Regions from separate parts of the Tersicoccus mangrovi genome, predicted to be linked through region 3. Evidence: riboswitches for the same ligand, from Rfam matches in the RefSeq annotation. Region 3 holds a riboswitch; each other region holds the start of a gene.
What was found. A riboswitch is a leader RNA that binds a small molecule or an ion and turns the genes downstream of it on or off. The one in region 3 is predicted to bind S-adenosylmethionine.
Positions count from the first base shown of each region.

Region 1: another riboswitch for S-adenosylmethionine. It lies ahead of sfnG (dimethylsulfone monooxygenase SfnG); the one in region 3 lies ahead of V6N00_RS12175 (MFS transporter).
Region 2: another riboswitch for S-adenosylmethionine. It lies ahead of V6N00_RS15590 (acyl-CoA dehydrogenase family protein); the one in region 3 lies ahead of V6N00_RS12175 (MFS transporter).

Region 1 is NZ_JBAJMW010000003.1:185,997-190,239, forward strand. Features, by position in the region: gene V6N00_RS06935 (aliphatic sulfonate ABC transporter substrate-binding protein) at 1-408, opposite strand, end outside; gene V6N00_RS06940 (ABC transporter ATP-binding protein) at 589-1,461, opposite strand; SAM riboswitch class I at 1,471-1,563, opposite strand; gene V6N00_RS06945 (CoA-binding protein) at 1,697-2,122, shown strand; SAM riboswitch class I at 2,220-2,321, shown strand; gene sfnG (dimethylsulfone monooxygenase SfnG) at 2,419-3,591, shown strand; gene V6N00_RS06955 (O-acetylhomoserine aminocarboxypropyltransferase/cysteine synthase family protein) at 3,595-4,243, shown strand, end outside.
Region 2 is NZ_JBAJMW010000009.1:60,490-64,732, reverse strand. Features, by position in the region: gene V6N00_RS15595 (Rv2578c family radical SAM protein) at 327-1,484, opposite strand; SAM riboswitch class IV at 1,634-1,743, shown strand; gene V6N00_RS15590 (acyl-CoA dehydrogenase family protein) at 1,802-3,079, shown strand; gene V6N00_RS15585 (LLM class flavin-dependent oxidoreductase) at 3,134-4,243, shown strand, end outside.
Region 3 is NZ_JBAJMW010000005.1:355,956-360,198, reverse strand. Features, by position in the region: gene V6N00_RS12185 (LGFP repeat-containing protein) at 1-1,496, shown strand, start outside; gene V6N00_RS12180 (SDR family oxidoreductase) at 1,645-2,337, opposite strand; SAM riboswitch class IV at 2,529-2,645, shown strand; gene V6N00_RS12175 (MFS transporter) at 2,682-4,088, shown strand; gene V6N00_RS12170 (LLM class flavin-dependent oxidoreductase) at 4,081-4,243, shown strand, end outside.

The sequences.
Region 1 (4,243 bases), on a different contig from region 3:
GAGCGCGGACCACTCGGGCTGCGAGTAGATGTCGACGGTGCGGATGGGCGAGCCGTTGGCGCGGGCGAGCAGCGCGGCCGAGCCGGCGGTGGATCCGACGTCGATGGCACCCGAGCGCAGCGCCTCGTTGGCCTTGTTCGAGCCCGCGGACTGCACCCAGGTGACGGTCACGCCCTTCTCCTTCAGCGCCGCCTCGAGCCAGCCCTTCTGCTTGATCACGAGGGAGAGCGGGTTGTACGTGGCGAAGTCGATGGTCAGGGTCTTGCCGTTGCCACCCCCGCCCGCGGCGGCTGCGGTCGACGAGCCGGAGCCCTCGCCGGCGCACCCGGTCAGGGTCAGGGTCGCGGCGGTGACGACGGCGACGGCGGTGAGGGCGGAGCGGACGAGACGGGCAGGGCGGCGGGCCATGGTGATCCTCTGGAGGTCGAGACGGACGACGTGATGGTACGGAGAAGAAGGGACAGGTGGAGCGAAACAGAACAGGGTCGAACGGGAGGGGTGCGCACACGGTCGCGCCACGGGCGCAGGCCGCGGCGCTGCGGGACCGCGCAGCTCGCCGGCTCGCTGATCCGGTGGACCGGCGGGCGGTCAGTGGGCGTCGACGCCGAGCGCGGTGAACAGGTCGGCGCGCATGCGCGCCAGATCGGCCGAGCCACGGTCCCGAGGTCGCGACCCCGGCACGGTGTGCACGGAGCGCACGCCCGCGGGCGCCCGACCGGGTGCTCCCACACCGACCTGACCGGTGCTGCCGCCGTCGGTCGAGCCGAGGAGGACGACGCGGTCGGCGAGCTGGAGCGCCTCGTCGACGTCGTGGGTGACGAGCAGGATGGTCGCCGGGGAGGCGTCGTGCACGGAGAGCAGGAGGTCCTGCATCTTCAGGCGGGTGAGGGCGTCGAGGGCGCCGAACGGCTCGTCGAGCAGGAGCACCTGCGGGTCGCGTGCCAGCGCTCGGGCGAGGGAGGCGCGCTGCGCCATGCCGCCGGAGACGGCCCGCGGGCGGTGACCGGCGAATCCGGACAGGCCCACGAGGGCCAGCAGCTCGTCGATGCGGGCGTCCTGCGCAGCGGTCCGGCGGCGGCCGGTGCGGGGCAGCCCGAGCGCGACGTTCTCCCGCAGCGTGCGCCACGGCAGCAGGCGCGGTTCCTGGAAGGCGACCGCGCAGCGCGGGTCCCAGGGGCGCACCGGGGCGTCGCCGATGACGACGGACCCGGCACTCGGGGCGTCCAGCCCGGCGGCGAGGCGCAGCAGGGTCGACTTGCCGCAGCCGCTCGGGCCGAGCACCGCGATCACCTCACCGGGCGCCACCTCCAGGTGGACACCGGCGAGGACGTCGTGCGGGCCGAAGCTGCGGCCGACCCCGTCGAAGGTGATGCCGGCGTCCCCGTCGCTCCAGAAGTGCGGGGAGTCCGCCGGGTCGGCCACCCCGGAGGCGGCATGGCGCGCGGGCGAGAACAGAGACACGTGAGATCAACTCCATCGATCCTGGCGGTAGCACCCTTCCGACGGATCGGTGGGTTGCTGCGGCGTCGACGAGCCAGATCTCTCGGCCGCTCGGGATGGTATGCCGCCACTGTAACGGCACGACGGGGCCGTCCGGCAAGTCGGTCGGCGGCGGGACCGCCACGGCGCGTCACACTCGACCCCCACCGCCGACTCGATCGACGAGCCGGCGGGAACAGGGGCGGAGAATGAAGCCATGAGCCACCGGAACGACCCCGAGACGATCCGCCGCCTGCTCACGACGCCCGGGCGCTGGGCCGTCGTCGGCCTGAGCGAGAACCCACGCCGGGTGGCGCCCCGCATCGCGGCGATGCTGCGGGACCACCTCGGCATGCGCATCCTGCCGGTCAACCCGCGCGGGGAGGCGGCCCTGGGGGAACCGGGACACCGCACGCTGGCCGACGCCGTGCAGGCCGGCGGTCCCGTCGACGTCGTCGACTGCTTCGTCAACTCGACGAAGGTCGGTGCCGTGGTGGATCAGGCCATCGCCGTCGGCGCGGGCGCCGTGTGGCTGCAGCTCGGCGTGGTCGACGAGGACGCCGCCGCCCGGGCCGCCGCGGCCGGGCTCGACGTCGTGATGGACACCTGCCCCGCGATCGAGGCGCCCCGCTTCGGCCTGTAGACGAAGCCCGAGGTCGCTCCCGCGAGTTCACGCCGGGACGTGACGCCGCATGGCGGACACGGGTTGATCCGCCCGACGACGGCGGAGCACAATGGCAGCACCATCCCGAGCGGCCGAGAGATCTGGATCGATGACGCCGCAGCAACCGTGGTCGAAGAAACCGCTGACCACACGGTGCTACCGCCAGAAGCGATGGAAGAGAGCGCACAGCAATCTTTGAGCATCGGCCAGGGCCGTCCCCTGTCCGGCTGCGCATTGCCGGGACCCGCGAGCGGTACGTCAGTGAAGGAAGCCCGATGAGCAGCATCGACGAGCGAGTCAATCTCGCCGAGCCCCTCAAGTTCGCGTACTGGGTGCCGAACGTCTCCGGCGGCCTCGTCGTCTCCACGATCGAGCAGCGCACGAGCTGGGACTTCGACTACAACAAGAAGCTGGCCCGGATCGCCGAGGACGCCGGCTTCGAGTACGCCCTCTCGCAGACCCGGTACGCCGCCAGCTACGGCGCGGACAAGCAGCACGAGGCGACGTCGTTCTCCCTCGCCCTGCTCGCCGCGACCGAGAAGCTCAAGGTGATCGCCGCCGTGCACCCGGGCATGTGGCACCCCGGCGTGCTGGCGAAGTACATCATCACCGCCGACCACATCTCGAACGGCCGGGCCGCCGTGAACATCGTCTCCGGCTGGCTGCGTGCCGAGTTCGACGGGTTCGGGCTGCCCTGGCTCGAGCACGACGAGCGGTACGCCCGCACCGAGGAGTTCATCTCGATCCTGCGGGGGCTGTGGACCGAGCAGGACTTCTCGTTCCACGGGACGTACTACGACATCTCCGACTTCACGCTCTCCCCCGCCCCGGTCGACGTGCCCGGCCGCGCCCACCCGGACGTCTTCTTCGGCGGCAACTCGACCGCCGCGCGGATCGCCGCGGGCCACGTCGCCGACTGGTACTTCTCCAACGGCAAGGACTTCGACGGGTTCGACGAGCAGTTCAACGACGTGCACGCCTCGGCCGCCGCGATCGGCCGGACGGCCCCACGCTTCGGGCTCAACGGGTTCGTCATCGCCCGGGACAGCGAGAAGGAGGCCCGGGACACGCTGCGGGAGATCGTCGAGAAGGCGCACCGGCCCGCCGTCGAGGGCTTCCACGACGCCGTCCAGGAGGCCGGCCCGGCCACCAAGGACGGCAAGGGCATGTGGGCGGACTCCTCGTTCGAGGACCTCGTCCAGTACAACGACGGATTCCGCACCCAGCTGATCGGCACTCCCGAGCAGATCGCGGAGCGCATCGTCGCCTACAAGCAGCACGGCGTGAACCTGCTGCTGACCTGCTACCTGCACTTCCAGGAGGAGGTCGCCGCGTTCGGCCGGGACATCCTGCCGATCGTGCGTGAACTCGAGGCCGACCTGGCCCGCAAGCACGGCGTCGAGCTCGGGGACCCCGAGCTGACCGCCACGACGACAGGAGGACGCTGACCCATGGCCGACCACCGTTTCGGATTCCGCACCCGCGCGCTGCACGCGGGTGGCACCCCCGACGCCGAACAGGGCGCCCGGGCAGTCCCCATCTACCAGACGACGTCGTTCGTGTTCAAGGACACCGCCGACGCCGCCAACCTCTTCGCGCTGCAGAAGTACGGCAACATCTACTCGCGGATCGGCAACCCGACGGTCGCCGCGTTCGAGGAGCGGATCGCGTCCCTGGAAGGCGGCATCGGCGCCGTCGCCACGTCCTCGGGCATGGCCGCCGAGTTCATCACGTTCGCGGCGCTGACCGGGGCGGGCGACCACATCGTCGCGTCCTCCCAGCTCTACGGCGGCACGGTCACGCAGCTCGACGTGACGCTGCGCCGCTTCGGGGTCGAGACGACGTTCGTCTCCGGCACCGACCCGGCCGACTACGCCGCCGCGATCCGGCCCGAGACCAGGGCCGTCTACACCGAGGTCGTCGCCAACCCGTCCGGCGAGGTCGCGGACCTGGCCGGACTCGCCGCGGTGGCCCACCAGGCCGGCGTGCCGTTCGTCGTCGACGCGACCCTGTCCACCCCGTACCTGATCCGCCCGCTCGAGCACGGCGCCGATATCGTCATCCACTCGGCGACCAAGTTCCTCGGCGGCCACGGCACGA
Region 2 (4,243 bases), on a different contig from region 3:
AACCGGCTGACTCAGCGAAGACGGGGTCGGTGGTGCCGCGGCGTAGCGGCGAGCGCGGCTCTGCTGGGCGGTCCATCCGTGAGTTAGCGGCTCACGCCCGAAAGGGGTGCTCATTGAGCCCTGCTTTCGGGCGGTGACCGCTAACTCAGCGATGGAGGGGCGTGTCATCGGGCGGGAACCGGCTGACTCAGCGATGGAAGGCCGCGCTTCCGGGCGGGAACCGCGGGCTCACCGATCGGGAGCCGCCGTTCCCGGGGAACCGCCGATTGACGCCAAGGCGGAGACAGCGCTTCCCGTTGTCCGGCGAGACACGGAAGCCGAGGACGCTAGAACAGTGCCGGCTGCTCGGGCTCCGCTGCCGAGGATGTCGTCGGCATCGAGGGCGGGACAGCGTCGTGCCGAGCCAGCTCGTGGGGTCCGTAGTCGAGGAGTCGGCGGTCGTCGCGGGCACCGGCGATGGCCGCCGACTCGGGCTCGTCCCGGAAGAACCGGGCCGACGAGCCCAGGCCGTGCCGGCGCCGGAAGTAGCGGAGCCGGCCGGCCAGCCAGGTGGTGTACTCCTTGGTCGCGTACGTGCCGCCCCCGTAGAGCCGGCGGTACCGGCCGACCAGCTGCGGGTGTTCGGCGGCGAGCCAGGTGAACCACCACTCGCGGGCACCCGGCCGCAGGTGCAGTGCCCCGGCGGTCACCCCGCTCGCCCCCGCCGCGGCGAGCGCGCCGAACAGGCCGTCGAGCGCCTCATCGGTGTCGGTCAACCACGGCAGGATCGGCATCGCCATCACCCCGCACGGCATCCCGGCGTCCGCCAGCCGCCGGATCAGGTCGAGCCGGGCCGCCGGGGTCGGGGTGCCCGGTTCGACGCGCCGTTGCAGCTGCGGGTCGACCATCGCCAGCGAGATGCCGACCCCGACCGGCACGTCCTTCGCCGCCGCGGTCAGCAACGGCAGGTCCCGCGCCAGCAGGGTGCCCTTGGTCAGGATCGAGAACGGGGTGCCGGAGCCGGCGAGCTCGCCGATGATCCCGGGCATCAGCCGGTACCGTCCCTCGGCCCGCTGGTACGGGTCCGTGTTGGTCCCGAGGGCGACGTGGGGGCGCGCCCAGGACCGGCGTCGCACCTCCGCGTGCAGCACCTCGACGGCATTGACCTTCACGACGAGCTGGCTGTCGAAGTCCGGGCCCGCGTCGAGGTCGAGATAGGTGTGCGTCTTGCGGGCGAAGCAGTACACGCAGGCGTGCGAGCAGCCGCGGTACGGGTTGATGGTCCAGGCGAAGGGCATGGCCGACGTCGCCGGGACGTGGTTGAGCAGGCTCTTCGCGTGCACCTCGTGGAAGGTGATGCCGGCGAACTCGGGCGTGCGGACCGATCGTTGCAGGCCGGCGAGCGGAAGCAGGGCCGGCGTGGGGCGCACTCCGGGAATCTGCCCCTCGATCTCGGGGGACGCGGCGGCCGTCTCCGCCGCGATCGTCTGACCTTCCCAACGCATGGGCTCATTCGAACACACGTTCGAACGATTGATCAAGCAGTCCACGCGCATGCCCGGCGGTCACAGCCTGTGGCTTGTGCCCGCCGCCCTTCACACGCCGTCACAGCAGTTCCGCGCGCCGCCCGCGGTCCGCCACGATGGGGGAGCGAGATCACGAGTCCCGACGCGAAGCTCTGGCTGGTCGGGCGGCAACCCTCTCCCGTGGTGGGGTGCCCCAGATGAGGATCCGGTCGTGCACCCTGCGCGGCAAGCACGGCCCCGGCGGTGGGTGCGACCCGCGTACGCCGCTCCCGGGCGCCCCGACGAGGGAGACCCGCATGACCGAAACGTCCATCACCGAGAGCACCGAGACGGCCTCCGGCACCGGCACCACCGGCAGCGCCTTCGCCACGGCTGCTGCCCGCTACCGGCCGATCTTCGCTCGCATCGCCGCCGGGGCGCTCGACCGCGAACGGAACCGCACACTGCCCACCGAGCAGATCGGCTGGCTCAAGGACGCCGGCTTCGGCGCCGTCCGGATTCCCGTCGAGCTCGGCGGCGACGGGCTGACCTGGCCCGAGCTCACGACGCTGCTGATCGAGCTCGCCGCCGCGGACAGCAACCTCCCGCAGGCGCTGCGTGCCCACATCGCCCTCGTCGAGGAGAACCTGGTCCGGCGCCGCCGCGGGGAGGACCGCGGCGTCTGGCTCGAGCGGTTCGCCGCCGGGCAGCTCGCGGGCAATGCCTGGACCGAGCCCGGCGCCGGCGGCACGGCCACGATCCTCGAGGACACTCCCAGCGGACCGACGCTGACAGGCCGGAAGTACTACACGACCGGCACGATTTTCGCCGACTGGATCGACGTTACCGCCAGGCGCCCGGACGGCACCGACGTCTCGGTCGTGATCGCGACGACGACGCCGGGCGTGCGCACCGACGACGACTGGGACGGCTTCGGGCAGCGGCTCACCGGCAGCGGCACCACCGAGTTCACCGCCGCCGCCGTCGACCCCGCGAATGTCTCCCCGTTCGCCGACCGCTTCCCTTATCAGACGGCTCTCTACCAGCACCTGCTGCTCGTCGCCCTGGCCGGGATCGGCCGGGCCGTCGTCGTCGACGCCGCCGAGCAGGTGCGCCGCCGCACCCGGGTCTTCGGCCACGGCAACGCCGACCTCGTCCGGGACGACGCCCAGATCCTCGCCGTCGTCGGCGAGATCAGCGCCCAGGCGTATGCCGCCGAGGCGACGACACTGCGGGCGGCCCACAGCCTCCAGGCCGCGTTCGCGGCGACCGGGGGAGCGCGGGAGCGGGAGGCGGTGGTCGCCACCGAACTGGAGACGGGTCAGGCGCAGATCGTGCTCAGCCGGCTCGTGCCCGAGGCCGCCGGAGCCCTGTTCGACGCGCTCGGCGCGTCCTCGACCAGCCAGTCCCGTGCGCTGGACCGGCACTGGCGCAACGCCCGCACCGTCGCCACCCACAACCCGTTCATCTACAAGGCGCGGATCGTCGGCGACCGGGAGGTCAACGGGACCGAGCCGCCCCTGATCTGGACCATCGGCGAGGCCGACGCCGATCGCCGGGCCGCCCGTGACCGGCAGCCCACCGTCGTCGGCTGAACCCGTGCCCGCCCCGACCGCCCGCCAGACCGCCTGCCGACCCCAGGAGAACGCATGAGCCCCGAACCCCGCCGCCACGTCCGCTTCAACGCCTTCGACATGAACTGCGTCGGACACCAGTCACCCGGCCTGTGGCGCCACCCGCAGGACCGCTCCACCGACTACGCGTCCCTGCGCTACTGGACGCACTTGGCCCAGGTCCTGGAGAAGGGCCTCTTCGACGGCCTCTTCATCGCCGACGTGCTCGGCACCTACGACGTCTACGGCGGCTCGAACGAGGCGACCCTGCGGGCAGGCACGCAGGTCCCGGTCAACGACCCGTTCCTGCTCGTCTCCGCCATGGCCGCCGTGACCGAGCACCTCGGCTTCGGCGTCACCGCCGGCACCGCGTACGAGCACCCGTACCCGTTCTCCCGCCGGCTGGCGACGCTCGACCACCTCACGGAGGGCCGGGTCGGCTGGAACGTCGTCACCGGCTACCTGCCCTCGGCCGCCCGCAACATGGGCCAGACGGACCAGCGCGAGCACGACGAGCGCTACGAGCACGCCGACGAGTACCTCGAGGTGATCTACAAGCTGCTCGAGGGCTCGTGGGAGGACGACGCCGTCGTCCGCGACACCGAGCGGGGCGTCTTCACCGACCCGGCGAAGGTGCACGAGATCGGCCACGAGGGCAGGTACTTCTCGGTGCCCGGCATCGCCCTGACCGAGCCGAGTCCGCAGCGCACGCCGGTGATCTTCCAGGCCGGCGCGTCGCCCCGCGGCACCCGGTTCGCGGCGGAGCACGCCGAGGCCGTGTTCGTCGCCGCCCCCACCCGGGAGCAGCTCACCGCGACCATCGCCCGGATCCGCGATGCGGTGGAGGCCGCCGGGCGGGACCGGAGCGACGTGCGGATCTACGCCATGCTCACCGTGGTCACCGGCCCGGACGACGCGACGGCACGGGCCAAGTACGCGGAGTACCGGTCGTACACCGACGTCGAGGGCGCGCTCGCGCTCATCTCCGGGTGGATGGGCGTGGACCTGTCCGCCTACGACCCCGACGACGTGATCGGCACCGACGTGCAGTCCAACGCCATCCAGTCCGCGGTCGCCACGTTCCAGCAGGCCTCCGGCGACACGGGCGCGCCCTGGACCGTCCGGCAGCTCGCGGAGTGGGTGGGC
Region 3 (4,243 bases):
CCACGCTCACCGGCCTGAAGTCGGCGGCCACCTCCACGCAGAGCTCCTACACGATCCTCACCACCGTCAGCGACGAGCTGACGAAGGCCAACAAGTGGATCGCCGGTGACTACCGGGCCCTCGTGGTCGTCGTCCCGGGCGCCCAGCTCGAGTACGGCACGCTCGGCTACGGCATGACCACCAACGGCACGGGCGGCGAGGTCCTGCTGCCGAAGCCGGGCGCGTACACCCTCACGAACAACGTCACCGCCCACGAGTTCGGCCACACGCTCGGGCTGATGCACGCCGACGCGCTCCAGTGTGGCAGCGGCGCCTCCGACGTCGGCGCCAAAGCGGACGGCTCCTTCACCGACAGCAGCTGCTCCATCCGCGAGTACGGCGACACGACGGACCTGATGGGATACGCCCAGAACTCCCTGCCCACGATCAGCTCCAGCTTCTGGGACTACGGCGGATTCGGCCGCGGTGACGAGATCCTCGACGCCGGCGTCGCCGTCGGGCGCAAGACCTACACGCTGACGGCGTGGGAGGGCACCGCGGCGAACCGCGCGGTCAAGTTCACCGACCCCCGCAGCGGCGAGGTCTACTACCTCGAACTGCGGCTGCCCGTCGGGTACGACGTCAACACCGCGGTCGGCGGCAACAAGGGCGTCAAGATCGTCCAGCTCGGCGGCCGGACGGCGTCGAGCTCGCTGATCCTCATGCCCGACACGCACCCGTTCTCCGGGTACTACGCCACCAACCAGGCCTGGCAGGCCGGCCAGACGTTCACGACCCACGCCGGCACGACCGTGAAGATCGAGGCGATCACCGCGACGTCGGCCACCGTGACCGTCGACGCCGACGGGGGCCTCTCGGTGGCCTCCCTCCTCAGCGCGGCGGCGACCCGCAACGCGCTCGGCACGGCCCTCGCCGCCCCCGTCAGCGGTCTCGTGGACGACGGCGCCTACCAGTCCTACCAGCGCGGCGTGATCGTCTACTCGCCGGCCACCGGCGCGATGGTGTCCAAGGGCGCGGTCCGTGGGGCGTGGGGACGGCAGGGCTTCGAGAAGGGCCGGCTCGGGTACCCGACGACCGACGAGGTCTCCGGGCAGGCCGCCGGGGGCGTCTACCAGACGTACCAGGGGGCGACCATCGTGTGGTCCTCGGCCACCGGCGCCCGGATCTCCGAGGGCGCGATCCGCGGCGCGTGGGGCCGGCAGAACTACCAGAACGGCCGGCTGGGCTACCCGACGACGGATGAGGTCCGCGGGTTGCGCAACGGCGGCGTCTACCAGATCTACCAGGGCGCGACGATCCTGTGGTCCTCCGCGAGCGGCGCGCACATCGTCCAGGGCGCCATCCGCGGCGCCTGGGCGAAGCAGGGCTCGCAGGACGGGCGGCTCGGCTACCCGCTGACCGACGAGTACGTCAACGCCGCGGGGCAGGTCCAGCAGGACTACCAGGGCGGACGAATCACCTGGTCCTCGGCGACCGGCGTCCGCGTGGGGTACTGATTCCGCACACCACGCACCACGCACGACGACGGCCCGCTCCCGGTCACTCGGGGGCGGGCCGTCGTCGTCAGGGGTGTCAGTGGTCGTTCGCGGGTGCGTGCGTCAGGGCGTCGTTGAGCCGGGCGGTGGCGGCGATGTCGTCGGTGCGCTACGCGTCGCGCCGTTCGCGCCCGATCCGTGTGTACGCCTCGACCTCGCCCGCCTCGAGCGCCGCCATCGTCTCGGCGAGGAAGTCCTCCAGAGGCATCGCCCGCGCATCGGTCAGGTTGACCGGCATCAGCGCGGTCCGGGTGTAGGGCGGGGCGACCTCGATGATCTCGGGCGCCTCGCCGGCCAGCCGGTACCGCAGCGACAAGGTGTACGAGTGCATCGCGGCCTTCGTCGCCGAGTACAGCGAGGACGACGCCAGGGGCGCATAGCCGAGCATCGACGTCACGTTGAGGATCGCCGAGTGCGGGGTGGCCTTCAGATGGTCGATGAACGCGGAGATCATCCGGACGGGGCCGAGCAGGTTCGTCCCCACGACGCGGGTGAGGTCCTCGTCGTCCACCGGGGCCGCGGGGTCGTCGCCGACCATGATGCCCGCGTTGTTGACCAGCACGTTCAGGTCCGGGTGCCGGGCGAGCAGGTCGGTGGCGACGGCGGTGATGCTCGCCGGGTCGGCGACATCCAGCTCGACGCTCTCCATGCCGGGGTTCGCCGCCGTGACCTCGTCCAGCACGGCCGCCCGGCGGCCCGCGATGATGACGGTGTTGCCGCGTCGCCACAGCTCCTCGGCCAGGGTCCGGCCGATGCCGGTGCCGCCGCCGGTGACGAGGACGGTGTTGCCCGTCAGTTCCATGCTTCTCCCTTGCGGTGGGCGTCCCACTGTCGCGCGTGGGCGCTGTCAGCCTGCTGATCTTCTCGCCGTCGATCGTACGGTGGGCCGGCGGTCGGCTCCGCTACCACGTCGGTCAGGACGCGCGGATGACGAAACGTGACGGCCGGGTGGTCGCGCATCCTCGCCGTCGGCCGTTAGCGTGGCCGACGAAGAATCATGAGTTCCAGCCATGCGGCCCTGGCCGGCTGGACGGCAACCCTCGCCGCTGTCGTGGGGTGCCCCAGGTGACGATTCGGCCCGCGTGCCAACGCCGTGGGCAAGGATGGCGGCCTGAAGGGCACGCCCGGATTCCCAAGGGGGAACCCATGCTCGACGCCAGCAGGAGCGCGCTCACCCGCAAGCGCATCCTCGGATCGGCCTTCGTCGGCACCACCATCGAGTGGTACGACTTCTATCTCTACGGCACGGCCGCGGCCCTGATCTTCTCCACCCAGTTCTTCCCGCACGGCTCGGCACTGGGCGGGATCCTCGCCTCCTTTGCGACCTTCGCGATCGCCTTCTTCTTCCGGCCGATCGGCGGCATCATCGCCGGGCACCTCGGCGACCGGATCGGCCGCAAGTCGCTGCTCGTCATCTCGCTGCTCACGATGGGCGTCGCGACCACCGGCATCGGGCTGCTGCCCACCTTCGCGGTCGGCGGCTGGTTCACCGTCGTCGCCGTCATCGTGCTGCGCCTGGCGCAGGGCCTGTCGGCCGGCGCCGAATGGGGAGGGTCCGCGCTGCTCTCCGTCGAGCACGCCCCCGCCCAGCACCGGGGCTTCTTCGGCAGCTTCACCCAGATCGGCTCGGCCGCGGGGATGCTGCTGGCGACGTCCGCGTTCGCCGGCAGCCGCGCCGCGCTGGGGGAGCAGGCGTTCCTCGCTTGGGGATGGCGGCTGCCGTTCCTGGCCAGCGCCCTGCTCGTCGCCGTCGGCCTGTGGATCCGGCTCGGCGTCAAGGACGCCCGCGAGTTCACCGAGGTGCGGGAGGCCGGGACTACCGCGGCCGCCCCGGTCCGCGAGGTGCTGCGCCACCACTGGCGCGGCGTGCTCGTCGCGATCGGGCAGCGCCTCGTCCAGCCGGCCATCTACTCGATCCTGACCGTCTACACCCTCACCTACGTGACCGCGAAGCGCGGCGACGCAGGCAGCGTGCTGGCCGCGGTGCTGATCTGCTCCGCGCTCGGCCTGATCTCGGGGCCGTTCTGGGGCGGCCTGTCCGATCGCTGGGGACGACGGCGCATCAGCCTCATCTCGGCCGCCCTGGGCGGGGTGCTGGTGTGGCCGTACTTCGTGTTCCTCGACAGCGGGCCGCTCGCCCTCCTGCCGCTGGTCTACATCCTGGCCATGAACGGCATCCACGACGCCATCTACGGCCCGCAGGCCGCGTGGTTCGCCGAGCAGTTCCCGGTGCACGTGCGCTACAGCGGCGTCAGTCTCGGCTACCAGATCGGCACTATCCTCTCCGGCGGCCTCACGCCGTTCATCGCCGCCGGCCTGCTCGCCCTCGGCGGCAACGCACCGTGGCTGATCTGCGCGTACATCAGCGTGCTCGCCGTCGCCAGCGTGATCTCCGCGGCGGCCGCCGCCGACCCGGTGGGCGACGCCCGTCGCGCCGGGCTGGAGCTCGACGCCGACGCCCCGACCGATGCCGCCGTCACCGGCTCCGACCCGGTTCCCGCCGGTGTCGGCGCGGCGGCGGCCTCACAGACGAAGGGATTCACCCGTGCCTGACAGCTCGACCCGACCGAACGAGAACCGACCGAACGAGAACCGAGCGAACGAGACGCGGCCCCTGCTGCTGAGCGCCTTCGACATGCCCACCCCGGTGCACCAGAGCCCGGGACTGTGGCGCCACCCCGAGGACCGCAGCAGCGAGTACACCGACA